DNA from 2 places in the Lysinibacillus sp. NPDC093216 genome. Region 1 is predicted to be linked to the other one. Evidence: riboswitches for the same ligand, from Rfam matches in the RefSeq annotation. Region 1 holds a riboswitch; the other holds the start of a gene.
What was found. Region 1 has a riboswitch for FMN ahead of ribE (riboflavin synthase). Riboswitches for the same ligand answer to the same signal wherever they lie in the genome.

Region 1 (9,972 bases):
TTAGGGCAACAGATGTTTTTTTGTGCGAAAGCGTAGTGCTAACGAAGCGTCAGCAAAAGGGTTTCATTGAAAGCGTAGTGCAACGAAGCAACAGCAAAAGGGTTTCATCTGCGCGAAAGCGTAGCGGCAGCGGCAACAGCAGGATGTTAGTCACGAAGGCGTTATCACAGGATGTGATGGTTTTAGCCTTCGTTCCTCTATTGCTAATCCCCAAGGAGTCGCCCAGTCTCCACTCCAATCAACCACTTCGCTTAATATGTATCTTCAATCTGTTCCTCTAATAAAATGAAGCTGCAGCAATGTTTTTTATATGCGAAAGCGGAGCGACAGTGGTATATCTGAACACCCTAAATCATTCCCACAATAATTTTTTCAACAACAAGAGGATCATAGCAATTTTTTAATTGCTATGATCCTCTTAGCTTATATGATATTTAAAATTTCTTGTGGTGTAGCTACTTTGTACTCGGGATCCTCTTGTTGTACAACTTCAATAGCGTCATATCCCCAACTAACCCAAATAATAGGCACGCCCACTTTTTTGCAGGCTACAATATCTCTTTGTTCATCACCAATGTATATAACTTCTGAAGGTGTAATGCCCGAGCCCTTTAAAAAACTTTTTATCACTTTATCCTTTCCAAAAATACGGTTTGAAGAAAGAACATTTGACACACAATGAATACCGTTCATTTTTAGAAATTCTAAAATGTTCTCCTGTGAATTGGAGGAAATAATAAGGATTTTATAGCCTCTTTGATCAATTTCCGTAAGGACTTCTTTAATACCATCATAAAGATGAACATCATTTAATGACTGGCGGTACAGGCGATAAAACTGTGGTAAAATCATGGGCAATTTATACATAGGGAAGTCGAATAATTTACTGCGTTCCGCTATAGATAGTTTTTTTAATGATTCGATTTCCTTTAACTCTATTCCTTTAAATTTATACTTTTGCGCAATCGTATTCCAAGCTGATGCAAACACTGCTGTTGAATCAGCCAGTGTTCCATCAAAATCAAAGATTATATATTTCATGACAAACTTTCTCCTTTAATCATCTAATTGTAAAGACGTCTTTTTCTTGAAAATGTTACTGCCTATTTTAAAATAATGACATGATTATACAGAATATGTAACAGCGTATTATAAATGACCCCAGATGAATAATTTTTTTACTAATGGGTAAATATTTTTTCAGGGTAAAGGGGCTTATGGCAACTTCTTTGGTAAAAATTGTACCGAAAAATGTGTCGAAATCAATAATGAAATTATCTATACAGTTTTTATGTAGTTGAATGGACAAAAAAAGTACCTGTCATCCGTTAGTATTGAGCTGGATGACAGGTACGACTATTATGAAGCATCTTGTGATGTTGTATCTCGTTTTTTTGTTAAATAATATGCATTTACCGAGGAAGTGATAGGAATGATAAGTGCGATTCCAATGCCTGCGCAAAATATCATAATAAGTTCAGTGGCAAATACTTTAGAATTAATGATTTCACCAATTGAATAAGATAAATCTTTGAACCAAATGAGCAAGCTTAAATATCCACCAAAGAAAGCGAAAAATAATGTATTTGTATCTGTACCTAAAATGTCCCTTCCAATGCTTAAACCTGATGTAAATAATTTTTTTCTGCTAATTAACGGATTATGATGAAGAATCTCATGCATGGAAGTAGCAATAGAAATGGCAACATCCAAAATTGCTCCAATCGTACTCATAATAATAACGGAAGCTCCAATTTGCACAAAATTGACGCCAATATAAAGAGAAAATATGCTAATCTCTTCAGAGGATTCTTCCCCGAATCCTCGAATCATTGATTTCTCCGTTACAAAAACAATGAATAGTAATAAAATTACAATCGTAATCATTGTAGAAATGAATGCAGTTACTGTTTTACTACTCATTTCATTAATAAAAAATAAGCTAATCCAGCTAATGACGGTACAGGCAATGAGCGTTAATATAATTGGACTATTTTTCTGATTGGTCATTAAAAAGATGGTGATAAAGAGTACTCCAAAGTTTAAAAATAAAGATAGAAAAGATCGTACTCCTTTTTTTCCACCGATAACATTCATCAATATGAATAAAATGGCAGTTAACCATACTAATACATTCATTATTTTGCCCTCTTTCGATTAATGAAAAAAATAGAAGTGTATAAACTGATTGGAATCGTTAAGACAACACCGATTCCACCTGCTAGGGCCCTAGCTAATTCTAATGAAAGATTCATGGAAAGTGTTTGCCCTAATGGATAAGAGTTTTTTAAATATAAAATCAACATAGGGATTGAGCCACAAATATAAACAAAAAACAAAATACTTGTAATCGTTCCCATAATGTCTTTCCCGATGTCCATCCCTGAGGTTTTCAATGCTTGGTCAGATATTTCTTCGTTTTGCTCAAATAAAGCGAACATTGAAGAAGCCATTGTGATGGAGACATCCATTACAGCTCCTAGTGCTCCAATAAATAACCCAGCCATAAAAATCACTCGATATGGACGCGTTAAAAATTGCATTTCTTCATATCGAAGCCCATTCTCGGATGTAATCCACAAAACTAAAGCACTAATCAATATAGAAATAAATGTTCCTATAAGTGTTGCCACTATCGCTGCATATGTTTTTTCATTCAAGCCGTTAATGAGAATTAAAGAAATGACCGTAAATAAAAGAACACATACCCCGCTAATAAATATCAAATTTATATTAGAATTTATATATAAATCCAAAGCGTATGATAATACAAGCGAATTTACAATTAAACTGATGATTGAAAATAATCCTTGTCTTTTACCGACAATTAGCAAAGCAAAAATAAAAATCCACGCCACTATCAAGACAAACTGATCACGTTTCACGTCTAAAATAGCCCCAGTTAAATCTCCATTTTTGTCTGTATTTACTTTAATGGAAACAAATAATTTATTCCCAACATGGTACTCTTGATCAAAAGCCCCAGATGCTGAATACTCATTTGTAAAATGAATAAGCTTACCTTTTTTTTTACCATTTTTTAATACAGCTGTAATTTGCTGAGTATATAAATGATCTTCATTTTCATACATATCTGTTACAGGGTTTGATTCTTTTAATTCCGTTTTTATAACTTCCGCAATTGGACGATCATAAAATGCTTCGTTGTGATAAACGAAAAAAACAGAAGCGATAAAGCAAATTGCGATAAAGGTATAAAATATAAATTTAGATTTTTTTTTCAAGATGTTTTGCAATAAAAAGCCTCCAATGTGAGAAAGGAATCTGATTGTACTTATGCGTTCATTGTTAAAATGGCACGAAAATGACTCACAATATCACTAATTTTTTAATGTCAAGCAGATTTAAAAAATGCCATTATAAAGTAACGTGCTAATTGAATAGAGGTTCCTTAATTATATAGTAGATTTTAGCTTACTTAGTTAGTTTTAGCATAATTAAATTATTGTTATTCATTATGTAAGTGTTTATTAATTTTTTGCTTATGACAAATGGGATGGTACAACATAGCATGTGAAGGAAGCGAAAAAATATAGGAGAAATCGCCATTATTCAGGACGCGATAGTTGAATTGATACTGGCCAGGTTAGGCAGTATTTAATCAAAAGAGGAATGGTTTGGCATGAAATGTGCTATTCCAGTAATGGAAAAGCAGGGTAAAGGATCGATTATTAATACTGCTTCATCGGCAGGTATTCGTTCAGAACGCAGTATCGCTGTATATTCCGCAAGTAACATGCGGTAATCGGTTTAACGAAAGGCGTCACGGTCGAGTATGCAAATAAAAGTATTCGTATTAATGCTGTGTGTCCAGGCGGCATCGTTACACCATTATTTCAAAGTGTTGGTGAAACACTTGAAAAAACAGGGTACGTACCAGAAGAAATGTCACGTGTACGTATGGGACGCCATGGTGAACCAGAATAAGTAGCAGAAGCGGTCCTATTCTTAGCATCAGATAAAGCAAGCTTCATGGCTGATGCTGTTGTCTCTGTTGATGGTAGTTTGACTGTATAAATTCATTGTTTTTGTAGCAATTTACAAACGCAACGATAGGCAAACTTGCGAATGTGAAATGAACTATAGAAAAAAATTTATAAAGAATTATCTGGATAATAAAATAAATTAGTGTTATCGTAAGAAATAGCTAAATAAAAATATCCTTCAGGGTAGGGTGAAATTCCCAATCGGCGGTGATGAAGAAATTCAAAGTCCGTGAGCGCAAGCTGATTTGGTGCAAATCCAAAACCGACAGTTATAGTCTGGATGGGAGAAGGGTAAAAGTATGAGCTTTTTAAATTCGCTTGAGTTTATAAGGTGTATTTGAGTATGCTTTTATGTTAACTACTTCCCATTTTATAGTCGGGAAGTAGTTTTTGTTTTATTTGGCTAAAAAATTGAATAGCAGTAGTTCTTCGGGGTAGGGTGAAATTCCCAATCGGCGGTGATGAAGAAATTCAAAGTCCGTGAGCGCAAGCTGATTTGGTGCAAATCCAAAACCGACAGTGACAGTCTGGATGGGAGAAGAACGATGAGATGACAGCCTATGGAAAAAATATTATATCCATAAGGTTTATTTGTTGACGTCTTATGTATATGAACTCCCAAACCCCTTTATTCTAAGGGGTTTTTTGTTTGAGCGGAAATTATTAAATGAATGAAAGCAGGTGAAAAAATGTTTACAGGAATTGTTGAGGATATTGGCACCGTAAAAACCATGCAAAGCGATCGACAAAGTATGAAAATCACCGTTATTTCAAAGAAAATGGTAGAGGATGTAAAGCTAGGGGACAGTATAGCGGTCAATGGTGTTTGTTTAACAGTGATATATTTTAATGGACAAGAGCTAACGATGGATGTAATGCCTGAAACAGTGAGCGCAACAAATTTACAGCAGCTCGCAGTTGGAGATCCGGTAAATTTAGAACGCGCTATGCCAGCTAATGGACGTTTCGGTGGTCATTTTGTATCCGGACATGTTGACGGGGTAGGGAAAATAGTGCGCAAGCGGCCATTAGCAAATGCAGTCTATATTGATATTGAACTATCGAAGGAGTTAACGAGCTACTGTATTCCAAAGGGCTCCATCACAATTGACGGAACGAGTCTAACACTCTTTCAGGTCGAGAAAAACGGTGTCACAGTATCACTGATACCTCACACATACAAGGAAACAATTTTAGGTATGAAAAAAATTGGTGATCTCGTCAATATAGAAACCGATTTAGTTGGAAAATACATTTTGCATCAACTTAAGTATGGACAGGAACCAACCATTTCAAGAGACTTCTTAGCAAAAAACGGGTTTTAACTTCTTTCAGCGAAGCCAAAACATCTGTACCTGTCGCTACGCTTTCGGTACAAAAAACATCCGCTGAAATAGAGGAACTTAGTCTAAGAACGCCACGTTCTGTGGAAACGGCTGAGTGACCAACGTCATGCTTGCAGGCCTAAGCAATCCGGACGCAATTATGCCGAGGCATAATTGATCTAATAACACTTTAAGAACTGGAGGTGGCGATATTGCTACATTCAATTGAAGAAGCAATAGAGGATTTAAAACAAGGGAAGATGATTATCGTAGTAGATGATGAGGACCGAGAAAACGAAGGGGACTTACTCGCACTTGCGGAATTTATGACCCCAGAAACGATTAACTTTATGGCGACCTATGGAAGAGGTCTTATTTGTACGCCGATTTCGCAGGAGCTTGCACAAAAATTAGCATTAAAGCCAATGGTTAGTATTAATACTGATAATCATCAAACGGCATTTACCGTTAGTATAGATCATGTAGACACAACAACTGGAATTAGCGCCTTTGAACGGGCAATGACTATACAAAAAATGCTAAAACCACAGGCAAAAGCTGCGGATTTTCGTAGACCGGGCCATGTATTCCCGTTAATTGCAAAGGACAATGGTGTATTAGAGCGTAGAGGACATACGGAAGCTACAATTGATTTGGCCAAGCTGTGTCATAGTATTCCTGCGGGCATTATTTGTGAAATTATGGGGGACAATGGCAAAATGCTACGCTTTAATGACCTTGTTAAATATGCAGCGCAACATGATTTAAAAATGATTTCAATTGAAGCATTGGCCACTTATCGTCTTAAACTAATAATGGAAGAAAACACACAGACAATATAAAGGATCATCAACAAAAGTTTGGAATGACATTTGTTAAAACGTACTTTATGTATATAAGTTGATTGGAGTGGAGACTGGGCGACTCCTTGAGGATTAGCGGATAGAGGAACGAAGGCTAAAACCATCACGTCCTGTGATAATTCGTGATCAACATCGTGTTGGCCCGAGACCCTGGAGCGCAAGCGAAGGGGCTCATCGGACGCCCTCAGGAAGCTCTGCTCTGCGCGAAAGCAATAACAAAGCGCCCAGTCGGAACGGAAATCAACCCCACGTTATGATGATTAGACTAAATAATAGAGGAGAGATTCAAAATGGTTAAAACATTTGAAGCACAATTAATTGGTACGGATTTAAAAATAGCAGTAGTAGTTGGTCGTTTCAACGAATTTATTACAAGCAAATTATTAGACGGTGCATTAGATGGTTTAAAGCGTCATGGTGTGGATGAGAATTCTATCGATGTAGCATGGGTTCCTGGTGCATTTGAAGTGCCATTCATCGCGAAACAGTTAGCTGAAACAAAGAAATATGATGCAATTATTGGATTAGGTACAGTAATCCGTGGCTCAACAACACATTATGATTATGTATGTAATGAATCAGCAAAAGGAATTGCAAATGTGTCACTAACTACAAATGTACCTGTTATTTTTGGCATTGTAACTACAGAAAATATTGAACAAGCGATTGAGCGTGCAGGGACTAAATCAGGAAATAAAGGCTATGATGCAGCAATGTCCGCTATTGAAATGGCAAATTTAAAGAAGATGATTGGATAAATTTTTCCTAATAATAGTATGAAAATTTCGCAGATGAATTATTCTGAAAAAGTATTATAAACATTAAAGTTTTCTTGAATATTTTTTTAGACAATGGGGAAAATATCCGTAAGTGTATTTATGTTATTACTCATAAATGTACTAATTAGGGGCTGGCTCAGTAGGAGTTGATGGATATTTCTTCAATGGAACAAGAATTAAATTTGAAATCTTTGAAGTCACTATTTCAACGCTCTGCTGATGTGATATTCCAAGAGTATTCCTTTCAGCAACATAAAGTACATTTGATAAAATGTGAAGCGATGGTTGATGAGCGGTTACTGCAGACCGTTATTGTGCAACGAGTTCAATCATTATTTACTGCAACAACAGAGGAAATGTTAGAAGAACATATACAAAACAATTTACACGTTCCCCATCTTCAGAAAATAACAAGTAAAGATGAAGCTATTACAAGAGTTTATAAAGGACATGTTTTACTTTATTTTGAAGATATGAATTTGTTATATTCAAGCTATATCGCTAAAAAACCGAATCGAGAGCCTAAAGAAACAACCCTTGAATTAGTTGTCAAAGGTCCGAGAGATGATTTTATTGAGGATGTTTTTATCAATATTGCTTTATTACGAAAACGGATTCCTACTAATTCATTAAGTGTTGAGACATATGAACTTGGTAAACGATCCAAAACAACTGTAGCTGTACTTTATTTTGAAGATATCGTCAATCAAAAAATGCTTGAGCAAATAAAACTACAGCTGCAACGAATTGATACGGATGTTGTATTTAGTGGGGATTTATTGATGGAGAGAATTGAGCAAAGTGCAAAAATTCTACCTAGACACGATTATACTGGACGCCCTGATTTTGCTGTACAAGCTTTAAGTAGAGGACGCATTATCATTATAGTTGATGGAGTATCATATGCCATCATTACCCCGGCTAATTCAATGTTACTTTTTAAATCCGGTGAGGATAATGAGTATCCGATTATTGTAAGTTCTATGGAGCGTATACTACGAATAATAGCTATCTTAATAAGTATACTTTTACCAGGTTTTTGGCTTGCATTAACGACCCACCATCAAGAACAACTGCCATTCATCCTATTGGCAACTGTCGTTGAATCAAGAATGGGACTCCCATTTCCAACTACTCTTGAAATATTAATGATGCTTTTTATGTTCGAATTATTTCGAGAAGCAAATATTCATCTACCCAATGTTATCAGTGGTTCAATAAGTGTTGTCGGGGGATTAATTATTGGAGATGCAGCTATTAAATCGGGTGTTACGAGCGCTTCCATGATTGTAGTTATAGCTACTTCAAGTATTGCAGCCTATACACTTGTCAATCAGTCCATCGTAACAGCGATGAGCATTCTCAGGGTAATCATCATTTTAGCATCTGCCTTTTTAGGATTATTTGGATTCTTCATTTCGGTGTTTTTCATACTTCTTTATACCGCAAACTTACGAGTATTAGGTGTTCCGTACTTAAGTATGGGCGCAGATTTAGATTGGACGGACATTAAAAGATCTTTAGTTCGCTTATCTCCTGCAGGTTATCGTACGCGACCCAAATTCTTAAATGTGCAGGATGAGACAAAGACATCGAGTAGGAAAAAATAAATATTTAGAATGTAGAGATCAGGCTTTTATAGGCCTGATCTTTTTATTTCTTGACCTTATATTTACTTGAAGCTTTAAGATGAATATAGAAAACCAATTACAGTAGGTAAGGAGAGAAAAGTAATGAGATCTTATGAAGAATTAATCGTAAAAGTTATAAATGTAAGGGGCAGTTACTATCAAATTGGGCTTCAGCAAAGTAAAGAACTACTATCAACTTCTCATCCAATACAGAATGAATCTCTGAATTTTATAAATGTCCAAATGGCAAAACAACTACTACAATTTCATTCCCCTAGTCTTTTGCAAGAAATGGAAGGATTGGCCGTTGGATTAGCTCAAACGCTGGATTCTGTCATTGATATATATAGTGGCTATAATATTACCTTTCCTGAAATGGGCTGTACATCTTTTGTGCTAGATGGAAATTATATTAGAAACTATGATTTTAGTCCAACATTGTATGATGCAAGACTTGTATTTTCTAATCCAATGAATGGATATGCAAGTGTTGGATTTAGCCAACAAATTATCGGTAGACTTGATGGGATGAATGAATATGGGCTAGTTGTCGGTCTGCATTTTGTCAACAATGATTACCATGGTGAGGGCTTTATCGCTTCAACGATTGTCCGAATATTATTAGAGCAATGTAAAAATATTGAAGAAGCACTTAAATTAATTACAGAACTCCCACATGGTTATTGTTACAATTACTCAATGACAGATCAAAGCGGACAATCTATAGTAGTAGAAGCTTCTCCACATAAGCAGGAATTAAGATATGAAAATCCGTTAATTTGTACGAATCATTTTCAAACAACGAGTATGAAAGAGAAAAATAAGAAAAACATTCAAGGGTCCGTCAATCGAAAACATTTTATAAATAATTTAATAGAAAAGAATTTGACTACAATCGCTGCATACCGACATTTTAATAATGGAAATTCTCCGTTATTTTTCAAACACTATCAACAATACTTTGGCACATTACATACTGTAGTTTATTCGCCAAAGCTTCTAGAAGTTATCGTTGGAATAGGGGAGGACGCAGAACCGATAACAATTTCTTTTAAAGATTATTTGAACGAAGCTCTAACGCTTCCTAAAAAGTTAAAAGGTTGGATTGATTTAAACTACAAAGATGGAATGGAATAAGCAATATATAATAAGGAGGGGGCATGATAAAAATTCTTCTCCTTTTTAGTTTACTTTCTAGAGAAGGATTATTAAACTAATGGTTGCGACTGGAACGATGTTTCGCTCGAAAAATAAAAATTGTTTTAGCATTTTATCAGTTCCAGACAGACTTCTCCAACGTCAATAATGGGAAGGAGATAGCCCAAAAAAGTAAGTGGCGATAAATGTGGGTTGGTAATAGTCAAAAC
Region 2 (9,972 bases), on a different contig from region 1:
CCCTGTCCTAATTGGGGACTATGCAGCTTGGATTAAATCGGATAGAAAAGTTGAAAAAGCGGAAGTTATGCTAAAGAATCTAAAAACAAATGATACCGAAAGTATATTTGATTTAAATACTTATACATTTATGAATATGCATTTATCTTCGAAGGATGGAAAAATATTATTTACTGATAAAAAAAATAATTATGGTTATCTGTATTTATACGATGTGAAAAGTAAAGAAATAGAAGAAATAAAAACTAACTATGAATTCATTGGTTGGGCAAGTTTGCTAAATGGCAACCAATTTATTTATCTAACCTTTAATGATCCTAGTGAATCTTCAACCGATGACCAAAAGCTTCTTTTTTATAATATTTCTAATAAACATACCCAAGTCGTTCTTTCGGATGTGGTAACTGTAAATTCCCATTATACAGATTTTAATAATCAAGTGTTTTTTTCTTATAACGATGAAGGTATGAGAAAATTTAAGGTAAAGAATAATTTACTAGTTGAAGATGGGGAATTAAACAAGGAATTAGAAACTCCTAACTTTTATAGGCTTTCTGCTGATAATAATATCTATATTATTAACCAGGACCTTTCATATGAAAAACGTAAAAGCAAATTAATTATCCAAAGTGAGCTAACTAACTAAAAAAATGGCTATCTCTATCAATGAAAAATAGGGATAGCCTTCTTTTTGACACTCATTTCCTTGCATTTTAGATCAAAAAAGTGTCGAAGCCCTAAAGCCCCAACACTCCCCTTCTAATACATTTTCAAATATTCTTCCCGCTCCCAGTTATGGACACGTGTGCGGTATTTATTCCATTCTATTTCTTTAGCAACCGTGAATTTTTCAAAGATATGATCTCCAAGTGCTTCACGTACGGTATGATCCATTTCTAGTTCAAGGAGTGCGTATTCCAATGACGACGGGAGGTTGTCGATACTGTTCAATTCACGTTCTGCTCGTGACATTTTATAAATATTGCGATCTACAGCATCCGGTGGTGTGAGATCTTTCCGAATGCCATCGAGTCCAGATGCTAAAATAACGGCCATCGCTAAATAAGGGTTGGCTGCTGGATCGACAGAACGCAGCTCGATACGTGTTGATAGTCCTCGTGAAGCTGGAATTCGAATAAGTGGTGATCGGTTTTGTGCAGACCATGCTACATAGCAAGGAGCCTCATAACCCGGCACTAATCGTTTATAGGAATTAACAAGTGGGTTTGTTATAGCTGTAAAGCCGTGGACATGTTTTAGTATCCCTGCCATAAAGCTACGCGCTGTTTGGCTTAATTGCAATTCTGCACGTTCATCATAAAACGCATTTTTATCCCCTTCAAATAATGATAAGTTGAAATGCATGCCAGAACCGTTAACGCCAAATAGTGGCTTTGGCATAAAGGTTGCATGCAGCCCATGCTGTGCAGCTATTGTTTTTACAACAAGTTTAAACGTTTGAATATTGTCACATGCTTCGATGGCACTTGCATATTTAAAGTCAATTTCATGTTGACCCGGTGCAACCTCATGGTGTGATGCCTCAATTTCAAAGCCCATTTCTTCTAACTCTAATACGATATCACGCCGACAGTTCTCCCCTAAGTCAGTTGGGGCTAAGTCGAAGTACCCGCCACTATCATTTAACTCAAGTGTTGGATGCCCCTTTTCATCTAACTTAAATAAGAAAAATTCTGGCTCTGGCCCTAAATTAAATGAGCTAAAACCTAATTCCTCCATCTCCTTTAAAACCCTCTTCAGATTGGAGCGTGGGTCACCTTCAAATGGTGTACCATCTGGTCTAACAACATCACAGATAAAACGAGCCACTTTACCTTTTTCAGCCGTCCAAGGAAAAATTACAAAAGTATCACGGTCAGGGCTCAAGTACATATCTGATTCCTCAATGCGTACAAAACCTTCAATTGATGAACCATCGAACATCATTTTATTGTCCAATGCTTTTTCTAATTGGCTAACCGGTACTTCAACGTTTTTTATTGTTCCTAATATATCAGTAAATTGTAGGCGAATAAATTTAACATTTTCTTCCTCAACACGACATTTAATATCTTCTTTTGTATAACGTTTCATTTTTCACCACTCCAATGTAATTTTAATTAACACGATTCTTTTGTAACTGTTTTTAAAATACATTAAAAGGATGTAAAACACAATATCTATGTAAGGTTTTATTACATACATTTTATCGAATATATTAATCTTTTTTTAAGATGGATAGAGCCGTCCTCCCCTCCCTACTTATCATTTAAGTCTTTAGACTCATCATACGGTAGTTTAACTAAAAAGTTTTTGACTTTGTTGCTTGAAGCAAGAACTTTATTTCCATATTTTATATCACATTAGTCTTGTATAATGTCATATTTATTGGTAAATTTATAGCAAATTAGAATTTCTATTTTATTCATCAGATAAGTAAATAGGGCGTATATATAATAGTCGGAAATTATCATATCCATTTTACCTTGGCGCAATTGCGTCCGGGGTTATATCTTCTGTTAAAGATACATAAGGCGGTGAATGTAAAAAGCATGTCAGTATTAATTATTGGCAGCGTAAGTAATGATGTATTACGTCTGCAAAAATATTTTCATCGTATCGACATCAAAAATATTCATTGCTTTACAACAACTGACGCAGCAATGAATTATTTATCAGATTCTTTGAAAGAAGAGCTAGAAATAATTATTCTCGATGCAAAAATGACACTTAAAAATTGCGAGAACATTTGTCAACAAATTGACGAACTAAAAAACTGGATCGATGCCCCTATCCTCCTTTCTACTACTTACGAAAAAAGCATTACAATTGATAGGGTTTTTGAAGCTGGGATTTTCGACTTTATTTTAAAACCATTTGATTTCACTCAGTTTAAAACCCGGATTCAGGTGGCCCTTAAATATCAGAAGGAAACCAAGCTACGAAAGCAGCAAGAAAGTATGATTCAAAAAGATTTAATTGTCGCGAAGAAATTTCAAAAAAATGCACTATCTCCTCCATTGAATCTTGAGCATATTCAGATCGATGGACTTTATGTTACATCCAACACACTAGGAGGTGACATGTACTGCTGGTTTAAGATTAATGAACATTTAACTGCCATTCTTCTTTACGACGCAATGGGACATGGCATTGCCGCATCACTCGTTACAATGTCCATTAGATCTTTGTTAAAGGGAATAATCACGAAATTAATTGATCCAGTTTTAGTAATTCGAGAACTTAACCGCCAAATTTACGAGTTATTTTCTGATGAAGATATGGACCGTTTTTTAATGACAGCTATCTACATACTCATTGATACGAAAAACGGAACTGTACACTATGTTAATGCGGCTCATCCATCTGGTTTCTTATTTGGAAAATACGGAGAGACGGTGTTCCTCCCAGCAAATACACCTATATTAGGGCTATTCCCGACCATTCCTATTAATAAAAAAAGGATACCTTTATCCGGATGGCATCGCATAATACTTTATACGGATGGATTATTGACAATCAATGATCAACAAGTTGTTGATATGGATTTTTTCCATTCCTATGCATCACACGATAATGGCTATGCCTTGGAGAAATTTTCCCAAAAATACGATTTATCCGATAATTATTACAACGATGATATAACAGTAGTTTCAATAACAATTACATTACAGGGTCGGTGATTGATGATGGAATTCATACTCAATGTAAATCCTGATACACAAGCTATAGCTTATGTAGATCAAGTTATAGAGAATTATACAAATGTATATAATTTACCTTTTAAAAGAGAATTACGATTTGTCGTACATGAATTAGTTATTAATGCTGTGGAAGCTGTTAAGAAAAATGATCCATATTCCGAAAAGGCTATTCAAGTACACGTATCTCATTCTAATAAAGAAATAAAAATAACAGTTACTGATGAAGCGAAAGGAATCGCTGAAAAGGATTGGGATAAGGCTCTACAATTTGATTTAAACGAACTGGATTATTCAGATCGTGGGCGAGGTTTATTTTTCGTTAAAAATATGGTCGACCATATTTGGTTTGAAAATATTTCTGAAACGAAATTTTTAGTTGGTATTTCAAAAAAGATTCATGTATAAAGTTAACGTAAAATTGGAGGAGTTTTCATGAAGCTGTCAATCCGAAAAAAAATGAGCCTGTTAATATTCGGGTGTATTTTGCTACTCACTACACTTTTAGCAGGAATAAATTTTTATGTTGCCAAAAATAATCTTTTAGAAAGCGCAAATACAAAGCTTTTATCAGATATTCAATTGAGCTATGAATATTTAGATGCTAAATTCCCTGGAGAATGGTCCATTAAAAATAATCAATTGTATAAAGGTGACGTCAAAATAGTAGACAATTTTGAGGTAGCTGATAAAGTCGGAGAGCTAACAAACGGAAATGTCGTCTCAATCTTCCAAAACGATACTCGCATTAGTACAAATATAGTCGAGAATGGAGAACGTGCATTAAATACAAAGGTTTCTGATGAAGTTGCGAAAGTTGTATTAGGAGAAAAAAAACGTTTTATCGGATCAGCAAATGTCTTGGGGAGTATGCATCAAGGAGCCTATGACCCAATTTTAAATAGCCAAGGAGATGTTATTGGCGTATGGGCAACAGCTGTACCTACCGCTCCATATATAAGTATTGCTACAAAGTCTGCACTTGAAAATGTAGCGGTCTCCTTAGGAATTGCCATTTTAATGATTGTTGGGATTAGTTGGTTTTTACAGCGACAAATCATCACACCCATTAATATTTTAAGTACAAATGCCAAAGATTTAGCAGATTTAAATTTAAATGTAAAATTATTAAACCCAAAAGGTAAAGATGAGATTGCTGTTTTAGCAAATGCTTTTAGTGATATGAAGAATCGATTAACGGAAACGATGACAATCGTAGCTGGTAGCGCCAATCAAATAGCTAACTCATCGCATTCATTAGCAGAATCATCACATCAAACAAGTGAGGCTTCTAACCAAATCGCACTTACGATGAATGAAATTGCAGTCGGTACTACGACTCAATCTGATCAAGCTGAACAAATAGTGTCTATGATGCAAAAAACAATTGAAGAAGTATCGACCAGTTTACAAAAAGCCGAGAATACGTTAAATAGCGCTATAGAATCGACCCATTTTGCACGCCAAGGTGAAGAGGCGATCAATGAAGCTATAAAACATTTAAGCGATGTCACACAAACAGTGTCTTACGCAACAGATTCTATCCAAAAACTCGGTAAACGCTCTGAAGAAATTGGCGGCATTATTACTGTTATTACGGGTATTGCGGATCAAACAAATCTACTCGCCCTCAATGCAGCCATCGAAGCAGCACGAGCAGGTGAGCAAGGAAAAGGCTTTGCCGTCGTTGCATCAGAGGTACGCCAGTTAGCTGAACAATCAAGTTTAGCATCAGGACAAATTACAAATCTCATTAAAGATATTCAGGCTGAAACCTCTGTGACAGTTCGCACGATGGAAAGTAATCTACTAGCAGTAGAGGAGCAAGTAACAATTATCAATAAAGGAGGAACTGCATTAAAAGAAATCGTTGAAAAGGTCGAAGAAACAGAAAACGGCGTTGAGCAGATGAAGGCTGCATTTACGAATGTAAACAACAACTCCTTAGGGGTTCAACAAGCCATTCAAGATATTTCCCGTATCATTGAAGACTCCGCTGCAGCAACAGAGGAAATTGCCGCAACATCGGAAGAACAATATGCAACTGTGGCAGAAATTACACAAAGTTCAGACGAATTAGCATCGATTGCCGATAAATTACAAAACGAAGTCAATAAATTCAAGTTTTAACTTCTATAGAATTAGAATTTCCTTACATGAAAAAGAAAATGGAGGCGCTATAGTATGGATCAGAAGAAAATTGCGATGGTTATTGACACAAAGTCTGATTATATTTTGATTGCGTTTACTGGCGATTTAGAATATGGGTCGATTGAAGAGATTAAAATTGAGCTTCAATCGTTAAGCTTGGAAACAAAGCATGGATATATTATCGATATGCAAAAGGTTACAAACATCGATAGTACCGGCTTTGGCATGATTGTCAATTTCGCAAAGAAAGTATCTGTAAAAGAAAAGAAAATCGCCATTATTGTTGTCGATGATTTCATTCGCAATTTGTTTGCTATTTCACAAGTCGATAAAGTATTCCCTATTACTAAAAGCGAAGAGCAAGCAAGACAGATCATTAAAGAAGGCTGGTTAGGTGAACTATCACTTAGCGAATACTAACCCTATCGTTGTCCCCCAAACATAAAAGTAAGTTGCATTCCTATTAAACGGAATGCAACCTACTCTTTTTAATACTGTAAAAGCATATTTACAAACACAACGATAATGACAAAAGGTACTACTATTAACATCAGTAGTCGATACGCTGAATAGAACCCCTGCCCCATTTGACTTCCTATTAATAATTCCTTCTTCACAAATTCTTTATCAACTACATACGCAATAAAGATAGCAATCAATAAGTTACCCAACGGAAGCATTAAATTAGAAACTAAAAAGTCAGTTGCATCAAAAATTGTTTTTCCAAAAATTGATACATCAGCTAATGTACTTGATGAAAGTGCTGCAGGAATCGCTGCAATAAAGACTACTACACCTAGTAGCATCGTCAATGCAGAACGAGACATACGTCCCTTCTCCATAAATGCCGCTACGATAATTTCATATAAACTGAAGGAAGAAGTTAGCGTTGCGAATAAAAATAATAATAAAAACATCGCTAAGAATATTTCACCAAATGGCATTTGACTAAATGCTGTTGGCAGAACCGTAAATAATAAGCCTGGTCCAGATGCCGGTTCTAAATCAAAAGCAAATACAACAGGGAAAATGGCTAATCCTGCTAAAAACGATACAAGCACAGTGAGAAGAACAACAGAGCCTGCGGAATTAGGTAAGCTCACATCTTTCTTTAAATAGGAGCTGTACGTCACAAGACAAGAAAATCCTACTGCTAAGCCAAAGAAGGATTGCCCTAACGCTTCCAATATTGCCTTTCCAGTTATATTTGAAAAGTCAGGCCACAAGAAGAATTTAACCCCTTCCATTGCTCCATCTAATGTTAAAGCCCTCACAACAAGCACAATAAACATAATGAATAATAAAGGCATCATCCACTTATTGGCCTTCTCTATACCATTTTGCACGCCAAGTGAAATGACTAATACATTTACTAGCGTAAACAGCCCTAAACCTAGCAATGTAATCCAAGGTGTTCCTACAATCTTTGCAAATAGTTCACTAGGATCCACGGAAGGATCAATAACAGCCCCAGTCACACCAAGGCCACTATATATAAAAATCCAACCTCCTACAACACTATAAAAACTTAATAATAAAAAACAGCCGAGCACACCCATACGACCAACCCAAGCCCAACCTGTTTTAGTAGGTGCAATTTTTTTATAGGCAGTCACAGCCTCAGACTGTGTACCACGACCTAAAATATATTCTGATAATAACATCGGTAAACCAATCAACAATGTAAATAGCACAAAAATCAGGAAAAATGCTCCCCCGCCACTTTGTCCAGTAACATATGGAAGCTTCCAAATTGCCCCCAGTCCGATTGCAGCTCCAGCCGATGCTAAAATAAAGCCTAGTTTACTAGACCACTGACTCTTTTTTTCACTCATCTCTTCAAACTCCTCTAACTTACTCAACTCTTCCTTATTCTACAATAAAATAATACAGTCGACTACATTAATTCTATATGTTACTTTTGCGTAATATTATCCAACACCTCAACCATTCTACATAAAAAACCTCGAACGCTTAACAGCTCGAGGTCTCATCCTAATTATTTTGTTAAATACATAGAACGCTGATGATCAATCCATTTACGCATTGTTGTGAATAGTAATGCCATGATGATAGTAATTAAAATACCTTTCACAATGTTAAATGGCAAAATACCAGCTACGATCATTTTATATAGTGAATCACCTACAACAGGCTCCATACCTAAAAAGTAAGTGTACATAGGTAAAAATACTGCATAGTTAAGGATGCTCATTCCTACTGCCATTACAATTGTTCCAGCAGCTAAACCTCCGATAAGGCCCTTAACTGTTTTGGAGCGATTAAAAACAAAGCTCACTGGTAAAATAAATAAAATACCTGTTGCAAAGTTCGCGATATGTCCTACCGGTACTCCCGTTGGCGTGCCTGAGAAAACCCAGTCCAACACATTTTTAAATAATTCTACTAAAATCCCCGCTACAGGTCCCATAGTGATTGCTGCTAGTAATGCTGGCATATCACTGAAGTCCACTTCCAAAAACATTGGAAATGGCGGAATCGGGAAATTAAAAAGCATTAATAAAAACGAAATACTGCTCAGCATACCAATCGTAATATACGATTGAAGTTTAACATTTTTCTTCATAGAAAACTCTCTCCTCTTTGCTGATTCAATCTCGCAAGAAGAAAGGTTACGACCTAATCAATTATTATCATGAAAAAACCCTTATGCAAAAGAGCATAAGGGAGAATAGGCATGATTAAAAAACGCCATTAATTAACTATTTTCTGAGCATACGCTGTGTGAAACCACATCGAAAAAACGCTCGTACATAGCTAAATTCATAACAATGAATGACGATCGTACCTCCATCTTCTCCCATCCAGACTTTAACTGTCGGCCTTGGAATTGCACCAAGTCAGCCATGCAAAAAAATTATTTGCACAGGTCGCGGGCTGAAGAGCCTTTAGTAAATCATGCGAGCTAATATGTCTTAAAGGAAACATTAGCGATTTACAACTCTATTACCGCCGGTCGGGATTTTCACCCTGCCCCGAAGATGAATCATTATTTTTTTATTTCATAGCCTTACTATAATGAATTATTAGAGAAAAGTAAATAGCTTTGCTTTAAAAAAATCCGATTAAACTTGTATGCTTTAATAAATACTCGTGAAAAGTAGCTTAAATCCTTATTCATCTCATCACCTATAGAGGCGAGAGACTTCGTAGGTGACGCTTCGCTTTCGCTACTGAAAATAATTGCTAAGTTAAATGACAAGAGCATTCACGCACATATAGTGGCGAGAATGCTCCAAAAATTTATTTATGTTCTGTTCGTCTATTTGTTGTTAGGCTGTTTATGGCATATATCGTTTATTGGCTCCTACAGGCTTTGGCAAGAATTTTTTTAAATCAAATCCTTCCCAGGTTTCCTGTACAACATTGTCTAAACGTATTTGTTGATCAAAGCTTGCAGCAGTGAGCATCATAGCTTCTATCAGTTGAGTTGCACGAACAGTATCCATGGTCGTTAAATCAAGCGGCTCATCAAATGTAACAATAACGCCTTCTGCTACTTCTTTTACAGTGTATGCTATATTTTCTGGTACAACTGAAACGTATACATCATCATTTTTATTTCGCATATCGGTAAGCGCTTCTGTTACAGTGGGAAAAGTCTTACGAGAATCGGGTGATAAATATTCAGCTCCATTTTCATCTTTATATAAATAATAATTAAAATGATTTGAGCTTGTTAATGCCTTAGGATTACTTGGCTCTTCTTCCTTGGAAAATTTGTAGGCTGTACCATCAGGATTTTCAAACTCAATATCTTTATACTCTGAATCTGAGAATGTATCCTGTAAAGTCTCTAAATATTCATTAGTATCTGCTGAAGCAACATCATAATCATTTTTCTCCGGCAATACATGAACTAGTTTATCGCCCTTCTCCTTCAATTCTCCTTTATATGGATGATAGTTAGTAAAACCATTTGCTTTCTCATCAATTTGCGGCGCATACTTTTCATACATTTGTAATGTTGTAGGCTTTTTCTTCGGAAAATCAGTGGCAACTCGTTCATTTGGAATGATATACGTCATCGGTACGCTTTTCTTATCACGATTTGCCAAACCAATATGAAACACTACTGCTTCTGTTAAATCTTCCTCAT

Region 2: another riboswitch for FMN. It lies ahead of ACQKOG_RS00070 (ECF transporter S component); the one in region 1 lies ahead of ribE (riboflavin synthase).

What each region holds. Positions count from the first base shown of each region.
Region 1 is NZ_JBNNVB010000005.1:91,051-101,022, forward strand. Features, by position in the region: gene ACQKOG_RS08070 (HAD hydrolase-like protein) at 424-1,041, opposite strand; gene ACQKOG_RS08075 (YibE/F family protein) at 1,360-2,139, opposite strand; gene ACQKOG_RS08080 (YibE/F family protein) at 2,139-3,257, opposite strand; gene ACQKOG_RS08085 (hypothetical protein) at 3,665-3,766, shown strand; gene ACQKOG_RS08090 (hypothetical protein) at 3,811-3,948, shown strand; FMN riboswitch at 4,178-4,303, shown strand; FMN riboswitch at 4,429-4,554, shown strand; gene ribE (riboflavin synthase) at 4,697-5,332, shown strand; partial or broken gene ribB (3,4-dihydroxy-2-butanone-4-phosphate synthase) at 5,545-6,135, shown strand; gene ribH (6,7-dimethyl-8-ribityllumazine synthase) at 6,486-6,953, shown strand; gene ACQKOG_RS08110 (spore germination protein) at 7,124-8,584, shown strand; gene ACQKOG_RS08115 (C45 family autoproteolytic acyltransferase/hydolase) at 8,708-9,742, shown strand.
Region 2 is NZ_JBNNVB010000001.1:4,143-14,114, forward strand. Features, by position in the region: gene ACQKOG_RS00035 (hypothetical protein) at 1-646, shown strand, start outside; gene glnA (type I glutamate--ammonia ligase) at 760-2,094, opposite strand; gene ACQKOG_RS00045 (SpoIIE family protein phosphatase) at 2,553-3,683, shown strand; gene ACQKOG_RS00050 (ATP-binding protein) at 3,687-4,109, shown strand; gene ACQKOG_RS00055 (methyl-accepting chemotaxis protein) at 4,137-5,831, shown strand; gene ACQKOG_RS00060 (STAS domain-containing protein) at 5,886-6,272, shown strand; gene ACQKOG_RS00065 (sodium-dependent transporter) at 6,341-7,687, opposite strand; gene ACQKOG_RS00070 (ECF transporter S component) at 7,852-8,439, opposite strand; FMN riboswitch at 8,662-8,860, opposite strand; gene ACQKOG_RS00075 (RNA polymerase subunit sigma) at 9,155-9,972, opposite strand, start outside.